DNA from 3 places in the Telluria sp. ZB4P34 genome. Region 1 is predicted to be linked to each of the others. Evidence: predicted binding sites of a transcription regulator. Region 1 holds the regulator's gene; each other region holds the start of a gene.
The links. Region 1 encodes sigma-54, which starts transcription at its own class of promoters, with help from an activator protein. Its sites were predicted from a motif close to TGGCANGNAANCTGCTTT; they were not measured.
Positions count from the first base shown of each region.

Region 1 (5,261 bases):
CACGTCCGGGAACAGGCCGATGTTCACCTCGGGCATCGCCATCTTCGTGCGCTCGGTCACGATGCGCAGGCCGCAGTCCGGGCCGCCCTGGGCGATGCCCATGCCGCCGCCCATCACCACGCCGTCCATCACGGCAATATAGGGCTTCGGATAAAAGTGGATCAGGTGGTTGAGCGCGTATTCTTCGGTAAAGAAGTCTTCCAGCAGCGCGCTGCCGCCAGTCGGGCCCACCTGGCCCATCTCGTGGAAGAAGCGGATATCGCCGCCCGCGCACAGGGCCTTCTCGCTGGTGCTCGTGATGACTACAGCATCGACCCCGGCATCCTCTTTCCATTGCAGCAGGATGGCAGTCAGGTCGCGCACCATGTCGAGCGAGAGGGAGTTCAGGGCTTTCGGCCGGTCGAGCGTAATGACGCCGGTGCGGTTGGCGACGCGGGTCAGGACGTATTCGGTCATGGCAATGTCTGTGATCGAAAAGACATGCATTCTACAGAACATTTGTACAAATCCGGAAGCGGAGAAAAATAACAGGCCTTACAAACGCAAAAAGGGCGCCCCCTCAGACGCCCTTGCTGTTGTGCTACAGCCCGTTCGCAGGAACTGCGTTACGCGGCTTCAGCTTCTCCGATGTCCGGAAGGCGCTTGTGCGCCACGTGGTTATGGTCTTGCAGCATGGATTTGTGTTTTAGAACCTGCCTGTCCAGCCGGTCCATGAGCGTGTCGATCGCCGCATAGAGGTCTTGCGCCGCACTGGCGACATGCAAAATCTTGCCGGATACCTGCAAATTGATTTCGGCTTTCTGCCGTTTCTCTTTTTCAGTGAGGTTATCGATGGCGAGGAACACGTGGGTGTCGATCACATGGTCGAAATGGCGGGTGATGCGCTCGAGCTTATTCTGAACGTATTCACGGATGGCGGGGGTGACTTCGAGATGGTGGCCGCTGATGGTGAGGTTCATACACACTCCTTTGGGAAGGTGCCCTGCCCGCGCCACAAGGTGAGAGTGGGCAGTAGCTTTACAGGGATTTGCGGAGGCTGACGGGCGGAATCTTGAGCGCTTCGCGGTACTTGGCAACCGTCCGGCGCGCAATGACCATACCTTGTTCCCCGAGCATCTCCGCGATCTTGCTGTCGGATAGAGGATTCCTAGGGTCTTCTGCTCCTGTCAATTGCGCTATGAGAGCGCGGATCGCCGTCGAGGAGGCTTCTCCCCCCGCTTCGGTGGCGACATGGCTTCCGAAGAAGTACTTCAGCTCGAACATGCCGTGCGGGGTCAGCATGTATTTCTGCGTTGTGACACGAGAAATCGTGCTCTCGTGTAGGCCTAGTGTATCAGCTATCTCGCGTAAAACAAGAGGGCGCATGGCGACGGCGCCGTGGCTGAAAAAGTTGCGCTGACGCTCGACGATTGCCTCGGCGACACGCAGGATCGTATCGAAACGCTGGCGCATGTTCTTGATCAGCCACTTCGCTTCCTGCAGCTGCGCGCCCATCTGGCTTTCGCTCTTTCCGCCCTTGAGCAGGTTGGCGTACAGGGAGTTCACGCGCAGCTTCGGCATCACTTCCGGGTTCAGTGCTACCTGCCAGCCGTTCTTGGAGCGGCGCACGATCACGTCCGGCACCACGAAATCCGACACGCCCGCGCCAAAAGCCGCGCCGGGATGCGGATTGCACTGGCGGACCACGGCCTGCACTTCGCGCAGGTCCTCGTCGTCGCAGTCGAGCGCCTTTTTGAGCTTGGTGTATTCGCGCTGCGCGAACCAGGTCAGGTAACCCTCGACGATCTTCAGGGCGAGGCGCCGCGTCACCAGGGGCACGCCCGGCATGCGGCGGATCTGCAGCGCCAGGCATTCGGCCGCGCTGCGCGCACCGACGCCGACCGGGTCCAGGCTCTGCACCAGCGCCAGCGCGCAGCGCAGCTCGTCCATCCCGATCTCGAGTTCCTGCGGCAGGCGCGCATGGATCTCGTCCAGCGGCTCGTCCAGGTAGCCGTTGTCGTCGAGCGCATCGATCACGAGTTCGGCCAGTGCGCGGTCGCGCGCGCTGCAGGCGCTCAGGCGGATCTGCTCCGCCAGGTGCTCGCGCAGCGTGATGGAGTCGGCTTCCAGCTGCGGACGGCCGTCCTCGTCGCCGTCGCCGCGTCCGCCGCCCTCGCTGCCCCAGTCCCCTTCGGACTCGCCGCGTTCGGCCTCAAGGCCCTCCTCGTGGCCTTCGGCCTCGGGCTTGGCCTGCTCCTCCTGCTGGCCCGGCTGCGGCGCTTCGCCATTGGCGGGCGCGTTGTTGATCGCGCCGTCGGCCAGCAGGCGCACCGAGCGGTCGAGCGGATCGTCGAGCCGTTCGAGCAGCGGGTTGTCATGCAGGATCTGCTCGATCTCGGCCTGCAGTTCGAGCGTGGACAGCTGCAGCAGGCGGATCGACTGCTGCAGTTGCGGCGTGAGCGCGAGATGCTGCGAGGTGCGGAGCTGCAGGGATTGTTTCATTACATCCTGAAGTGTTCGCCGAGGTAGACGCGCCGGACGGATTCGTCGGCGATGATGTCGTCGGGGCGGCCCGAGGCCAGCACCGCGCCCTGGTTGATGATGTAGGCGCGGTCGCAGATGCCGAGCGTCTCGCGCACGTTGTGGTCGGTGATCAGGACGCCGATGTTGCGCTCCTTCAGGAAGCGCACGATGCGCTGGATCTCGATCACCGCGATCGGGTCCACGCCCGCGAAGGGTTCGTCCAGCAGGACGAAGCGCGGGTTGGTCGCCAGCGCGCGCGCGATCTCCACCCGGCGCCGCTCGCCGCCCGACAGCGACAGCGCCGGGTTCTCGCGCAGCTTCTCGATCTGCAGTTCGGCCAGCAGGGTGTCGAGGCGCTCGTTGATCTGGTCCTTGCCCAGCGGCTTGCCGTCCACCCGCTGCAGTTCCAGCACCGCGCGGATGTTCTCCTCCACCGTCAGCTTCCGGAACACCGAGGCTTCCTGCGGCAAGTAGGACAGGCCCAGCACCGCGCGCCGGTGGATCGGCAGGCTGGAGATGTCGGTGCCGTTGATGTCGATGGTGCCGGCATCGGACGGCACCAGGCCCACGATCATGTAGAACGAGGTGGTCTTGCCGGCGCCATTGGGGCCGAGCAGGCCGACCACTTCGCCGCACTCGACCTGCAACGAGACGTCGCGCACCACCAGGCGCTTGCCGTAGCTCTTCTGCAGGCCCTTGACCAGCAGGGTGCTGCAGCCTTCGCGCGCCGTGGCCTGCGCCGCCGTCATCGATGCCGTCATTGCTTTGCGCCCTCGGCTGGCGCCGTCGCAGTTGAAGGCCTGCGCGGCGCGATGATCAGGGTGCCGCGCCCGCCGCCCACCTTGCTGGTGCCGCTGGCGTCGTTGCGCACCTGCGCCACTTCGCGGCGGTTGTCGTAGGAGACGAATGGCCCCTTGATCTCGTTGGTCATGCGGCCGTTCTCCAGTTCGCGCACTTCGGCATTGGTGAACAGCTTGACCAGCTCGGCGCGCTCGTCGTATTCGATTTTCTGGGCCTGGCCCTCCACCCACAGGTCGGGGCCGCCGTCGCGCTTCTGGCGGAAGGTCGCCAGCTTGCCGTTGCTGGCGGTGAGGGTCACCGTCATATAGCCTTCCGGCGATTCCTTCACCAGGGCGCGGTCGGCCTTGAGCACCAACGTGCCGCGGGTGACGACGACGTTGCCGGTGGCGATGCGGGTCTGGGTGACTTCGTCCACGTCGAGCGTATCGAAGTTGATCACGGCCTGCTTGAGCGAATCGGCGCGCTCCGCCGAGGCGCCGAAGGCGGCCAGGGTGAGGCAGGCGGCTGCGATGAGTTTTTTCATGTTGCTTGTCCTGGGTTGACGCGGCGCCCTTACTGGCGCTGTCGTGGCGGATAGACGATCTGGCCGCGGCTGGCGAGGTGCAGCTTCTGGGTCGCGTTGTTGGCGACCATGCCGGTGCCGGTCACGGTGGCGGCGCCCAGCTGCATCTGGATCGGCCGCTCGGTCTTGAGGATCTCTTCGTCGGGCAGCACGGTGAGGGCCTGGGTCTGCACGCGCAGCGCCTCGGTGGTGGGCGTGGCCGGACGCTGGATGTCGACGTTGCCGAGCAGTTCGACGCGGTGCTCCTCGTGGAAGACCCGGGCGCTCCTGGCGACGATGGTCATGCGCGGACGGCCCGGCGTCATGCTCTGCATCACCGGCTGCTCGACCTGGGACACGTCGCCCTCCGGCGTGTGCGCCAGGCGCTTGCCCGACACCACGTAGCTCGGCTTGCCCTCTTCCGTCATGCGCACGAAGGAGAAGTTCTCGACGATGTAGTCCGGTTCGGTCATGGAGCCGCCGAGGCGGGCATCGCCATCCTCGCGTTCAATCACCTGCAGCAGCCAGAAGCTGCCGAAGGCGCAGAAGGTCGCGATCATCATGATCGCCAGCAGCTTCCAGCGGTGGGCGGTGCGCTTGTAGTTGACCATATGCCTGTGTGTTTCGTGTGGGCGCTCAGGCGAAATACGGCGCCAGCGCCGCTTCGTAGGTGCCCTGCGCGCGCATCACCAGGTCGCAGACTTCGCGGACGGCGCCGCGTCCGCCCGCATTCCTGGTGACGTAGTGCGCGCGGTACTGCACTTCCGGGTGGCCCGAAGGCACGGTGACGGCGAAGCCCACGCGGGTGAGCAGCGGCAGGTCGATCACGTCGTCGCCGATGTAGCCGCATTCGTCCGCTCCCACGCCGGTGGCGGCGAGCAGCTCCGCGAAGCCGATGCGCTTGTCGTGGATGCCCTGGTAGACGTGCGGGATGCCGAGATCGGCGGCGCGCTTGACCACGATCGGCGACTGGCGCGCGCTGATGATGGCGGTCTTCACGCCGGTCTTGTTCAGCAGCTGGATGCCGAGGCCGTCCAGCACGTTGAAGGTCTTGGTGACTTCGCCGTCCGGGCCGTAGGTGAGGCTGCCGTCGGTGAGGATGCCGTCGACGTCGAAGATCATTACTTTCACGCGCGCTGCGCGCTGCATGTGTTCGAGCCCAGTGATCAGGACACTCATCAAATCACCTTGGCGCGGGTCAGGTCGTGGATGTGCAGCGCGCCCACCAGGCGGTCGTCCGCATCGACGACCAGCATCTGGTTGATGCGGAATTCTTCCATGACGGCGACAGCATCGACCGCCAGCTGTTCCGGGTGGATGCGGCGCGGGTTCGCGTGCATCACGTCGCGGATGCTGATGTTGGAGAAGTCCTGCACGCGCTCGATCAGGCGGCGCAGGTCGCCGTCGGTGAACACGC
Region 1 is NZ_JCASIF010000032.1:760-6,020, forward strand. It holds gene AC56KL_RS23065 (enoyl-CoA hydratase/isomerase family protein) at 1-456, opposite strand, end outside; gene hpf (ribosome hibernation-promoting factor, HPF/YfiA family) at 606-959, opposite strand; gene AC56KL_RS23075 (RNA polymerase factor sigma-54) at 1,018-2,481, opposite strand; gene lptB (LPS export ABC transporter ATP-binding protein) at 2,481-3,263, opposite strand; gene lptA (lipopolysaccharide transport periplasmic protein LptA) at 3,260-3,826, opposite strand; gene lptC (LPS export ABC transporter periplasmic protein LptC) at 3,856-4,455, opposite strand; gene AC56KL_RS23095 (KdsC family phosphatase) at 4,481-5,023, opposite strand; gene AC56KL_RS23100 (KpsF/GutQ family sugar-phosphate isomerase) at 5,023-5,261, opposite strand, start outside.

Region 2 (5,261 bases), on a different contig from region 1:
GGTGTCCGGGTAGGCCACGCCCTGCTCGCTCTGGATGACCGGCGACATGCGTTCCAGGTTGATCTGGTGCAGGATGCCGTTCCCCGGCGGGATCACGTCGACATTCTGGAAGGCCTTCTTGGTCCACTCGATGAAGTGGAAGCGGTCTTCGTTGCGGCGGTCCTCGATGGCGCGGTTCTTGGCGAAGGCGTCAGGATCGAAGCCGCCGCACTCGACGGCCAGCGAGTGGTCGACCACCAGCTGGGTCGGGACCACCGGGTTGACCAGCGCCGGGTCGCCGCCCTGCAGCGCGATGGCGTCGCGCAGGCCGGCCAGGTCGACCAGCGCGGTCTGGCCCAGGATGTCGTGGCAGACCACGCGCGCCGGGAACCAGGGGAAGTCGAGGTCGCGCTTGCGTTCGATGATCTGCTTGAGCGCATCGGTCATGCTGGCCGGGTCGCAGCGGCGCACCAGGTTCTCGGCCAGCACGCGCGAGGTGTAAGGCAGCGTATCGTAGGCGCCGGGCTGGATGGCGTCGACCGCGGCGCGCGTGTCGAAGTAGTCCAGCGAGGTGCCCGGGAGGGGTTTGCGGTGATTGGTGTTCATCGTCTGGCTTACTTGCGTTTATTTACGATCGGCGATCGGCACGAACTGCAGGTCTTCCGGACCCACGTAATTCGCGCTCGGGCGGATGATCTTGTTGTCGATGCGCTGCTCGATGATGTGCGCGGCCCAGCCCGAGGTGCGCGAGATCACGAACAGCGGCGTGAACATGGCGGTCGGCACGCCCATCATGTGGTACGACACGGCCGAGAACCAGTCCAGGTTCGGGAACATCTTCTTGACTTCCCACATCACCGATTCGAGGCGCTCGGCGATGTCGAACATCTTCATCGAGCCCGCTTCCTGCGACAGCGTGCGCGCCACTTCCTTGATCACCACGTTGCGCGGGTCGCTGATGGTGTACACCGGGTGGCCGAAGCCGATCACGACTTCCTTGTTCGCCACGCGGTTGCGGATGTCCGCTTCGGCTTCGTCGGCGTTCTCGTAGCGCTTCTGGATGTCCAGCGCCACTTCGTTGGCGCCGCCGTGCTTCGGTCCGCGCAGCGCGCCGATCGCGCCGGTGATGGCCGAGTGGATGTCGGAACCGGTGCCGGCGATCACGCGTGAGGTGAAGGTCGAGGCGTTGAACTCGTGCTCGGCGTACAGGATCAGCGAGGTGTGCATCGCGCGCACCCAGGATTCGCGCGGCTTCTCGCCGTGCAGCAGGTGCAGGAAGTGGCCGCCGATCGAATCGTCGTCGGTCTCGACGTCGATTCCCTTGCCGCTATGGCTGAAGTGGTACCAGTACAGCAGCATCGAACCGAAGGACGCCATCAGGCGATCGGCAATGTCGCGCGCGCCCGGGGTGTTGTGGTCGTCCTTCTCCGGCAGCGTGCAGCCCAGCACCGACACGCCGGTGCGCATCACATCCATCGGGTGGGCGCCGGCCGGCAGCGCTTCGAGCGCGCTCTTGACGGCCTGCGGCAGGCCGCGCAGGGACTTCAGCTTGGCCTTGTAGCCCCTCAGCTCCGCACTGGTGGGCAGCTTGCCGTGCACCAGCAGGTAGGCGATCTCTTCGAATTCGCAGGTGGTGGCGACGTCCAGGATGTCGTAGCCGCGGTAGTGCAGATCGTTGCCGGTCTTGCCGACCGAGCACAGCGCGGTATTGCCGGCGGCAACGCCGGACAGGGCCACCGATTTCTTCGGCTTGAACGTTGGGGTCTCGTTGATCTGGGTGCTCATGCGTGTGATCTCCTGTGTTCTCTGTGTTCTGATACGGGGCTTATTTGGTTTTCTTCTGGGCGAACAGGGCGTCGAGCTTCTGTTCGTAGCTGTGGTAGTCGATGCGGTCGTACAGTTCGGCGCGGGTCTGCATCGTGTCCAGCACGTTCTTCTGGGTGCCGTCGCGGCGGATGGCCGCGTACACGTTCTCGGCCGCCTTGTTCATTGCGCGGAAGGCCGACAGCGGGTACAGCACCAGGCCGACGTTCGCGCTCTTCAGCTCGTCCACGGTGAACAGCGGGGTCGACCCGAATTCCGTGATGTTGGCCAGCACCGGGACCTTCACGGCGTCGGCGAACTGTTTATACATCTCGAGGCTGGTCATCGCTTCGGGGAAGATCATGTCGGCGCCGGCTTCCACGCAGGCAACGGCGCGCTCGATGGCGGCGTCCAGGCCTTCCACGGCCAGCGCGTCGGTGCGCGCCATGATGACGAAATCCTCATCAAGGCGCGCATCGGCGGCGGCCTTCACTCGGTCGACCATCTCGTCCTTGCCGACGATTTCCTTGCCCGGACGGTGGCCGCAGCGCTTGGCGCCGACCTGGTCTTCGATGTGGCAGGCGGCGGCGCCGGCCTTTTCAAGCGAGCGCACGGTGCGCGCCACGTTGAAGGCCGAGGCGCCGAAGCCCGTGTCGATGTCGACCAGCAGCGGCAGGTCGCACACGTCGGTGATGCGGCGCACGTCGATCAGCACGTCTTCCAGCCCGGAGATGCCGAGGTCCGGCAGGCCCAGCGAACCGGCGGCCACGCCGCCGCCCGACAGGTAGATGGCGCGGTAGCCGGCGCGCTTGGCCAGCAGCGCGTGGTTGGCGTTGATGGCGCCGATGACCTGTAGCGGGGATTCTTCCTGGACAGCCTTGCGGAACGCGGCGCCGGCGGAGTAGTGGCTCATGCTTCACCTTTCGAGATTGCGTTGATCGAATACCACTTTTAATGCAAGCGGCGTGCCAGTCCCACTTTGTGTGAATATCAAGGACTTAGCGCCGATTCGCCGACTCATGTGTTTCACTGCGGTGAAACATGAAACGCCAATGAAACATTCTACCAATAAAAAACCCCGCCGCAGCGGGGTTCCAGCGAGGCGACGACCGCTCAGTGTGCGCTGGCCGCAGCCGCACCGATCCCGGTTTCCGAACGCACTTCCTGCGCCTCGAAGCCGGCCTTGTCGATCGCTGCGCGCGGGCTCTTGTCGGTCACCGAGAAGAACCAGATGCCGAAGAAGCCCACCGTCATCGAGAAGATCGCCGGCGAGGTATAGGGGAAGATCGCCGTGGCGTTGCCCAGCACGTCGACCCACACCGACTTCGACACCACGGTCAGCACGACCGCGGTCGCCAGGCCCAGGAAGCCGCCCACGGTGGCGCCGCGGGTGGTGCAATCCTTCCACAGCACCGACATGAACAGCACCGGGAAGTTGGCCGACGCGGCGATCGCGAAGGCCAGCGACACCATGAAGGCGACGTTTTGCTTCTCGAACGCGATGCCGAGCAGCACTGCGATGACGCCCAGCGCCAGGGTGGTGATCTTCGAGACCCGCAGTTCGTCGGCGCTGTTGGCCTTGCCCTTCTTGAACACGGTGGCGTACAGGTCGTGCGACACGGCCGAGGCGCCCGACAGGGTCAGGCCGGCCACCACGGCGAGGATGGTCGCGAAGGCCACCGCCGAGATGAAGCCCAGGAAGATGTCGCCGCCCACGGCGCTGGCCAGGTGCACCGCCGCCATGTTGTTGCCGCCCAGCAGCTTGCCAGCCGCATCCTTGAAGGCCGGGTTGGTCCCGACCAGCACGATCGCGCCGAAGCCGATGATGAAGGTGAGGATGTAGAAGTAGCCGATCCAGGTGGTGGCCCACAGCACCGACTTGCGCGCTTCCTTCGCGCTCGGGACGGTGAAGAAGCGCATCAGGATGTGCGGCAGGCCGGCGGTACCGAACATCAGCGCCATGCCGAAGGAGATGGCCGAGATCGGGTCGGTCAGGAAGGTGCCCGGGCCCATGATCGACTCGCCCTTCTCGTGCAGCTCGGTCGCGCTGGCGAACAGCTGCGACGGGCTGAAGTTGTACTGCGCCAGCACGGCGAAGGCCATGTACGAGGCGCCCGACAGCAGCAGCACCGCCTTGATGATCTGCACCCAGGTGGTGGCGGTCATGCCGCCGAACAGCACGTAAACCATCATCAGCGCGCCGACGATCACCACGGCGATCCAGTACTCGAGGCCGAACAGCAGCTTGATCAGCTGGCCGGCACCGACCATCTGCGCGATCAGGTAGAAGGCCACCACCACCAGGGTGCCGGACGCCGCGAACACGCGGATCGGCTTCTGGTGGAAGCGGTAGGCGGCGACGTCGGCGAAGGTGTAGCGGCCCAGGTTGCGCAGGCGCTCGGCCATCAGGAAGGTGATGACCGGCCAGCCGACCAGGAAACCGATCGCATAGATCAGGCCGTCGAAGCCGTTCAGGAACACGGCGGCGGAAATACCGAGGAAGGAAGCGGCCGACATGAAGTCGCCCGCGATCGCCAGGCCGTTCTGGAAGCCGGTGATACCGCCGCCGGCGGTGTAGAAGTCGGACGCCGAGCGGGTCTTGGCGGCAGCCCACTTGGTGATGTACAGGGTCCCCACCACGAACAGCGCGAACATGCTGATCGCGGTCCAGTTGGTGGCCTGCTTGGTGGCCTGGCCGAGGTCGGGCGCGGCCAGGGCCATGCCGCTGGCGGCCAGCAGCGTCGGTGCGAACAGGAGTCGGTCCAGGGCCTTCATGCCGCCACCTTACCCTTGCCGCCGGCGGCGACGTTGGCCTTGATTGCGTCGGTCAACTGATCGTATTCGCCGTTGGCGCGGCGCACGTAGATGGCCGTGACGACGACCGTGAACACGATGACGAACAGGCCCAGCGGAATACCCCAGGTCATGACGCCGTCGCCGATGCGGCTGCCCATGAATTCCTTGTTGAAGGCGCAGAGCAAGGTAAAGCCGTAGTACACGACCATCATGCTCCAGGTGAGAATCCAGCCGAAACGCGAACGCTTCTTGACCAGCTTGCGATAATTGGGGTCGGCCTTGACCCGCTGTACGACGTCTTGATCCACGTGTGTCTCCGGTTATCTATTCTGGTGATGCCTGTTATTCAGGGCTGAAGACCATCCTACGGGTATGCCCTTACCGTATTCTTACGCTCCCTTACGCGTAACTGACAGGGACCGGTGTTGCAGGCTGAAACACGGCGCACCGAATCGGCTACACTTGCAACATGAGTTCCTCCACCCGCAGCCCCGCAGACGGCGGCGACAAGCCGGTCATCTGGACCGTGTCGGTGTCGCGCCTGTCCGACCTGTTCCGCCACATCACCCTCGAGTACGACCACCTCGCCTCGATCGAACCGCTGCACCTCGGTTTCGACGAAGCCGCCCGCACGCTGCGCGAACGCCTGGCGACCGAGCGCTGCGACGTCGTGATCGCCGCCG
Region 2 is NZ_JCASIF010000006.1:8,066-13,326, forward strand. It holds gene acnD (Fe/S-dependent 2-methylisocitrate dehydratase AcnD) at 1-585, opposite strand, end outside; gene prpC (bifunctional 2-methylcitrate synthase/citrate synthase) at 604-1,764, opposite strand; gene prpB (methylisocitrate lyase) at 1,805-2,695, opposite strand; gene AC56KL_RS12230 (cation acetate symporter) at 2,896-4,557, opposite strand; gene AC56KL_RS12235 (DUF485 domain-containing protein) at 4,554-4,886, opposite strand; gene prpR (propionate catabolism operon regulatory protein PrpR) at 5,048-5,261, shown strand, end outside.
Region 2: a site for sigma-54 is predicted at 2,736-2,753, ahead of prpB (methylisocitrate lyase). Genes of this name have one in related genera too.

Region 3 (5,261 bases), on a different contig from region 1:
CACGGTACTGGTTGTCCTGGTCCTGGCCATCCTGGCCAGCTGCGCGGCGACGATTCCGTCGTCGAACGGCGGCTTCGTCCGCGCCTATCCCGATTCACCCCAGCAGCGCAACGGCGTGTTCGTGAATCCGGCGGTGCCGGGCCGTGTTGCGCCACCGCCGCCCGCGCAGTCGCAGGGCATGTTCGGCAGGCTCGGGCTTTTGTGGAAGTTTTTGTTCGACAAACCGCCGGGCACGGTGCCGCCGGGACCGCTGCCACTGCAGCGCATGAGCCAGGCAGCGGTGCTGGCCGCGCCCGACAACACGGTCTGGCGGCTGGGCCACTCGACCCTGCTGCTCAAGATCGCCGGCAAGTACTGGCTGACCGACCCGATCTTCTCGGAACGCGCTTCGCCGGTGCAATGGGCCGGGCCCAAGCGCTTTCATCCGCCGCCGGTCGGACTCGACGCGCTGCCGCCGATCGAAGCTGTGATCCTGTCGCACGACCATTACGACCATCTCGATTACGACACCATCATGACCCTGGCGCCACGGGTGCGCCAGTTCATCACGCCGCTGGGCGTGGGCGATCGCCTGGTGGACTGGGGTGTCGACCCCGGCAAGGTGCGCCAGCTCGACTGGTGGCAAACCACCGAGGTCGGCGCCGTCCGGCTGGTCGCCGTACCGGCGCAGCATTTCTCGGGCCGTGGACTCAACGACCGCAACAAGACGCTGTGGGCGTCCTGGGTGGTGCTGGCCGGCGACCTGCGCCTGTTCTTCAGCGGCGACACCGGTTACCACCCGGCTTTCCGCACCATCGGCGAACGCTATGGCCCGTTCGACATGGCAATGCTGGAAGTGGGCGCCTACAGTCCGAGCTGGCAATCCCACATGCAGCCGCACGAATCGCTGCGCGCCGCGGGTGATTTGCGCGCGAAATGGCTGCTGCCGGTGCACAACGGCACCTTCGACCTGTCCACCCATGCCTGGGACGATCCGTTCGAGCGCATCACGGCGCTGGGTGTCGCCCAGGGTGTGCCGGTGGCCACGCCGCAGTTCGGCGAGGCCCTGTCGCTGCTTCAGCCCCATGCCGGCAGCGCCTGGTGGCGCACGGTCGGCAAACTTCCGGGCGCACCGACCGGCAGGCCGGGCGAATCGCCCTTGCAACTGCAGCGTCCCTAACGGCGCCTGCGCGCACTCCCTGAGCGCTTCGCACAGATCCGGCTGCCGCCGGACCTGGAACCCGAACGGCAGGCTCGCCAGTTGGCGCGCGAACCACGCGATGTCATCCTCCAGGCTCGTCCCAAGCCGCAGCAATTGCTCCACGGTACGCAAGCCGTGCTTGCGGGCGAAACTGCGGTACGCCGCATGCGCTTCGCGCACCAGCAACACTTGCCGATCCAGCCTGGGAAGCTGGGAAGCTGGTGGGCTCCTGTTCCGGCACTGTCAGTGCGCCGTGTCCAGTGACGGCGTCGACGGTCTGTCCGCTCCGGTCGCGTGCCGCCTGGATGCGGTCGAGCTTGCGTGAAATGAAACCCGCATGCAGCGGGTTTCGGATCCAGATCAGTTCACTGCTTGCGGCGGCGCGTCCCAAGCATCAGCGCAACGCCGGCCAGCAGCAGGCTGTAGGTCCCAGGTTCGGGCACTGCATTTGCCAGCGCCTCACCGTGGATGCTGACGCCGTCGATGACGCTCCAGCTTGCGTCATTGCTATAAGAAAAATAGAACTGATCACTCGCGTTCAGTCCGATCGTCTGTAGGTCAAAGGTCCACTCGCGCCATACGCTATCGTTTTGACCCAGCGGGACCAGCGTGGCGAGTTCGGTGCTTCCATTTGCTGCCAGAATCCGCGCAACGCCATAGCTGTGGTTGGGCGACTGATTGGAGGAATGCCAAAAACTCAGGTAGCGATTGCTTGCTGTCACCAGTGACGAGGTAATGCTTCCCCTGCTCTCGTTGCCCATGGGGCCAGATTCCGCATAGAAGGCGCCATCTTTTGCACCAGCATTAAACCAGCCCCATGGAGTAGGACCCGTGGACGCGCCGCCCGGCTGAATAGTCCAGTCCCCTGAGACCGTCCAATCGCTGAAGCCGGACTCGAAGCTCGGGTTCAACAATGGGCCGGCGATCGCGGGGGACGAGGCCAGAGCGAAAGCCAGGCTCCCGATTGACAGCAATGCTGGAAGAGTACGCGACATGTTCACACCTTTCAGGAGATTATTGTTAGACGCCAATTTAACTGGCTTGCTTAACAAGCAAATTTCGCGCCAGAAACATAAGTACTTGTTTCCACTCGTTGTTAACTAAAAGGTAGCGCGGAGTGTAAAGTTTCCCGACAAATACGAACGTTTATAAAGGGAGAACATGTGCAGGCTGCTCCGAGGGGTGCTGTCGTCTCGCCGCTGCGGTACTGCGTGTATATGTCGTACACATGGCGGGCGGCGTCGTGTGCCCAGGACATTACCGTGCGGAGCAGCACGGCTTAGCAGTCGGTTTTCACCAGCCCGTCCTGCAGCTGCCTCAACAAGGCTTCCGCGCATTCCCTGACTGCCGTACGCAATTCCGGCGGGTTCCTGATGTCGAACCCGAACGGCAGGCTCGCCAGCTGGCGCGCGAACCACGCGATGTCGTCAGACTGGTTGTGCATCACGACGCCGCCCTCCGCCTGTTCGAACACGCCGATCGTATCGAAGAACTGCGCCTGCGCCCGTTCCAGGCTCGTCCTGAGCAGCACCTCGACCGTCCAGGCGCGGGGCAGGGTGGCCACCGAGCGCACCAGGTAGCCCAGCGCGTCGAACTGCGCCGGCCGCTCGAAGCGCTGCTCCAGCGAGTCCGCCGAGCGGATCCGGTCGAGCCGGAACGAACGCACGGCGTCGCGCAGATGACACCACCCTACCGCATACCAGCCCCCGTCGTGGAAGGCCAGGCCATAGGTGTCCACCTCGCGCTCCGACGCCGTCCCGGCCGCATCGACGTAGTCCAGCCGCACGCGCCGGCCCGTACGGGCGGCGACCGACAGTTGCGCGAGCGCCCCCTGGCCGCTCGACGCATCGGCGCGCCGCAGGCCGAGCTGCACCGTCTCGTCGATTGCCCGCACGCGCTGGCGCAGCTGCGCCGGCATGGTGCGCTCCAGCTTGGCCTGCGCGCTCGCCACCGCCGGCGCCGCGCGGTCGAGCCCGAGGTTGCGCGCCGCCAGCAGGCCGACCGACAGCGCCAGCGCTTCGTCGTCGCTGAACATCATGGGCGGCAGCCGGAATCCGGCCACCAGCGCGTAGCCGCCGGCCCGGCCGCGCTCCGCGATCACGGGGATGCCCATCTCTTCCAGCGCGGCGATGTAGCGCCGCACGGTGCGCATGTCCACGTCCAGCCGTGCCGCAATCCCGGCGCCGCTGACCTGGCCGTGGGCCTGCAGCAGTTCCAGCACCGCCAGCACGCGCGTCAAAGGTTTGCTCATGACTCGTTTTTTAAATTAATTAGGGCAGATTATGTCCTGTTTCGCCCTTATCGTGCAGGCTTCGATACTGACTTGACGGGAAACACATGGCTGATCTTGCCCACCTGGGCCTGTTCTTCGTGGTGGTATTCGGCGTGATCGCCTTGCCGGGGCTGGACATGGCCTTCGTGCTGGCCAGCGCCCTGCGCGGCGGGAATGGCGCCGGACTCGCCGCAGTCGGCGGCATCATGCTGGGCGGCGCTGCCCACATCGTGATGGGCGTGCTCGGCGTGGCAGCCATCCTGGCCGTGTGGCCGCCGCTGTTCAATGCAGTGCTGCTGGCCGGAGCGCTCTACGTCGGATGGATCGGCTGGACGCTGCTGCGTACGCGCGACGCGCTGGCCTTGCCCACCGCGGCGCGCGCGCCGCGCGGGCGTTCCGTTTTCCTGCAGGGGATGCTCACCTGCCTGCTCAACCCGAAGGCCTATGTGTTCATGCTGGCGATCTTCCCGCAGTTCCTGCGCCCTGAACGCGGGCAGCTGTGGGCGCAGGCGGCGGCGCTGGGCCTGATCACGAGCTTCACCCAGGCGGCCGTGTATGGCGCGGTGGCGGTCGGCGCGGTGCGCGCGCACCGCTGGCTGGCGGGAAATCCGCGCGCCGGGCTGGCGGCGGCGCGCGCGGTCGGCGCGGTGCTGCTCGGCGCCGCCCTGCTGACCGTGCTGCAGGGATGGAGCTGAACAAAAATATTTTTTCCGAGCTGTCGACATTTCTGTCGAGATACGGCAATGTCATTCGTCATGAGGGCCCGGGCGTCCGGGTGACCCTATTGGAGACCGACATGGAATACATGATCCTGATTTACGCCGACGAACAGCTGTACGCCGACATGCCGCAGGCGGAACTGGCCGCCGTCATGGCCGACTACGGCCGCTACGCGCAAGAGATGGAAGCGGCCGGCGTGCTGCGCGGCGGTTCCGAACTCGCCCCCGTGCATGCCGCCACCACGGTGCGCCTGCGCGACGGCAGGCTGGTTTGCAGCGACGGGCCCTTTGCCGAGACCAAGGAGCAGCTCGGCGGCTACTTCCTGATCGCGTGCGACGACCTCGACGAGGCCATCAAGTGGGCGGCCAGGTGTCCATCGGCCGGACACGGTTCGATCGAGCTGCGCCCGCTGGTGAACAACAGCTGAAGGCGGGCTGGCAGCGATGGTGGCGCGCATCGTCGACGAGGTGTGCCGGCGCGAAGGCGCCAAGGTACTGGCCGGGCTGATCCGCCGTTTCGGCGACATCGGCCTGGCCGAGGACCTGCTGCAGGACGCCTACGCGCGCGCCCTCGCGCGCTGGCCCCGGGACGGCCTGCCGGACAATCCGGCAGGCTGGCTCAGCACTGTGGCGCGCAACCGCGGGCTGGACATCCTGCGCCGCGCGGCGCGCACCCTGGACGATTCGAGCGAGGTGCTCGCCCGTCTCGAGGCGGAGCCGCCGCCAGAGGCAAGCGGGCCGGCCGATGCGGGAATGGACGACGACCGGCTGCGGCTGATCTTCACCTGCTGCCATCCGGCCCTGGACCCGCGCGCGCAAAGCGCCCTGGCGCTGCGCACCCTGTGCGGGCTGTCCACCCGTGAGATCGCCCGCGCTTTCTGCGAGCGCGAAGCGACGACCGCGCAGCGCCTGGTGCGCGCCAAGCGCAAGATCGCCGATGCCGGGATCCCCTTCGCGGTTCCGGCGGCGGCGGACCTGCCTGGGCGGTTGGCCATCGTGCTGCAGGTAATCTACCTGGTCTTCAACGAAGGCTACGGCGCCACCGAAGGCACGCGCCTGGTGCGCGCCGAGCTGTGCCGGGAAGCGATCC
Region 3 is NZ_JCASIF010000026.1:13,096-18,356, forward strand. It holds gene AC56KL_RS22635 (MBL fold metallo-hydrolase) at 1-1,159, shown strand, start outside; gene AC56KL_RS22640 (PEP-CTERM sorting domain-containing protein) at 1,546-2,175, opposite strand; gene AC56KL_RS22645 (helix-turn-helix transcriptional regulator) at 2,460-3,431, opposite strand; gene AC56KL_RS22650 (LysE family translocator) at 3,518-4,147, shown strand; gene AC56KL_RS22655 (YciI family protein) at 4,249-4,599, shown strand; gene AC56KL_RS22660 (RNA polymerase sigma factor) at 4,616-5,261, shown strand, end outside.
Region 3: a site for sigma-54 is predicted at 2,230-2,247, ahead of AC56KL_RS22640 (PEP-CTERM sorting domain-containing protein). Genes of this name have one in related genera too.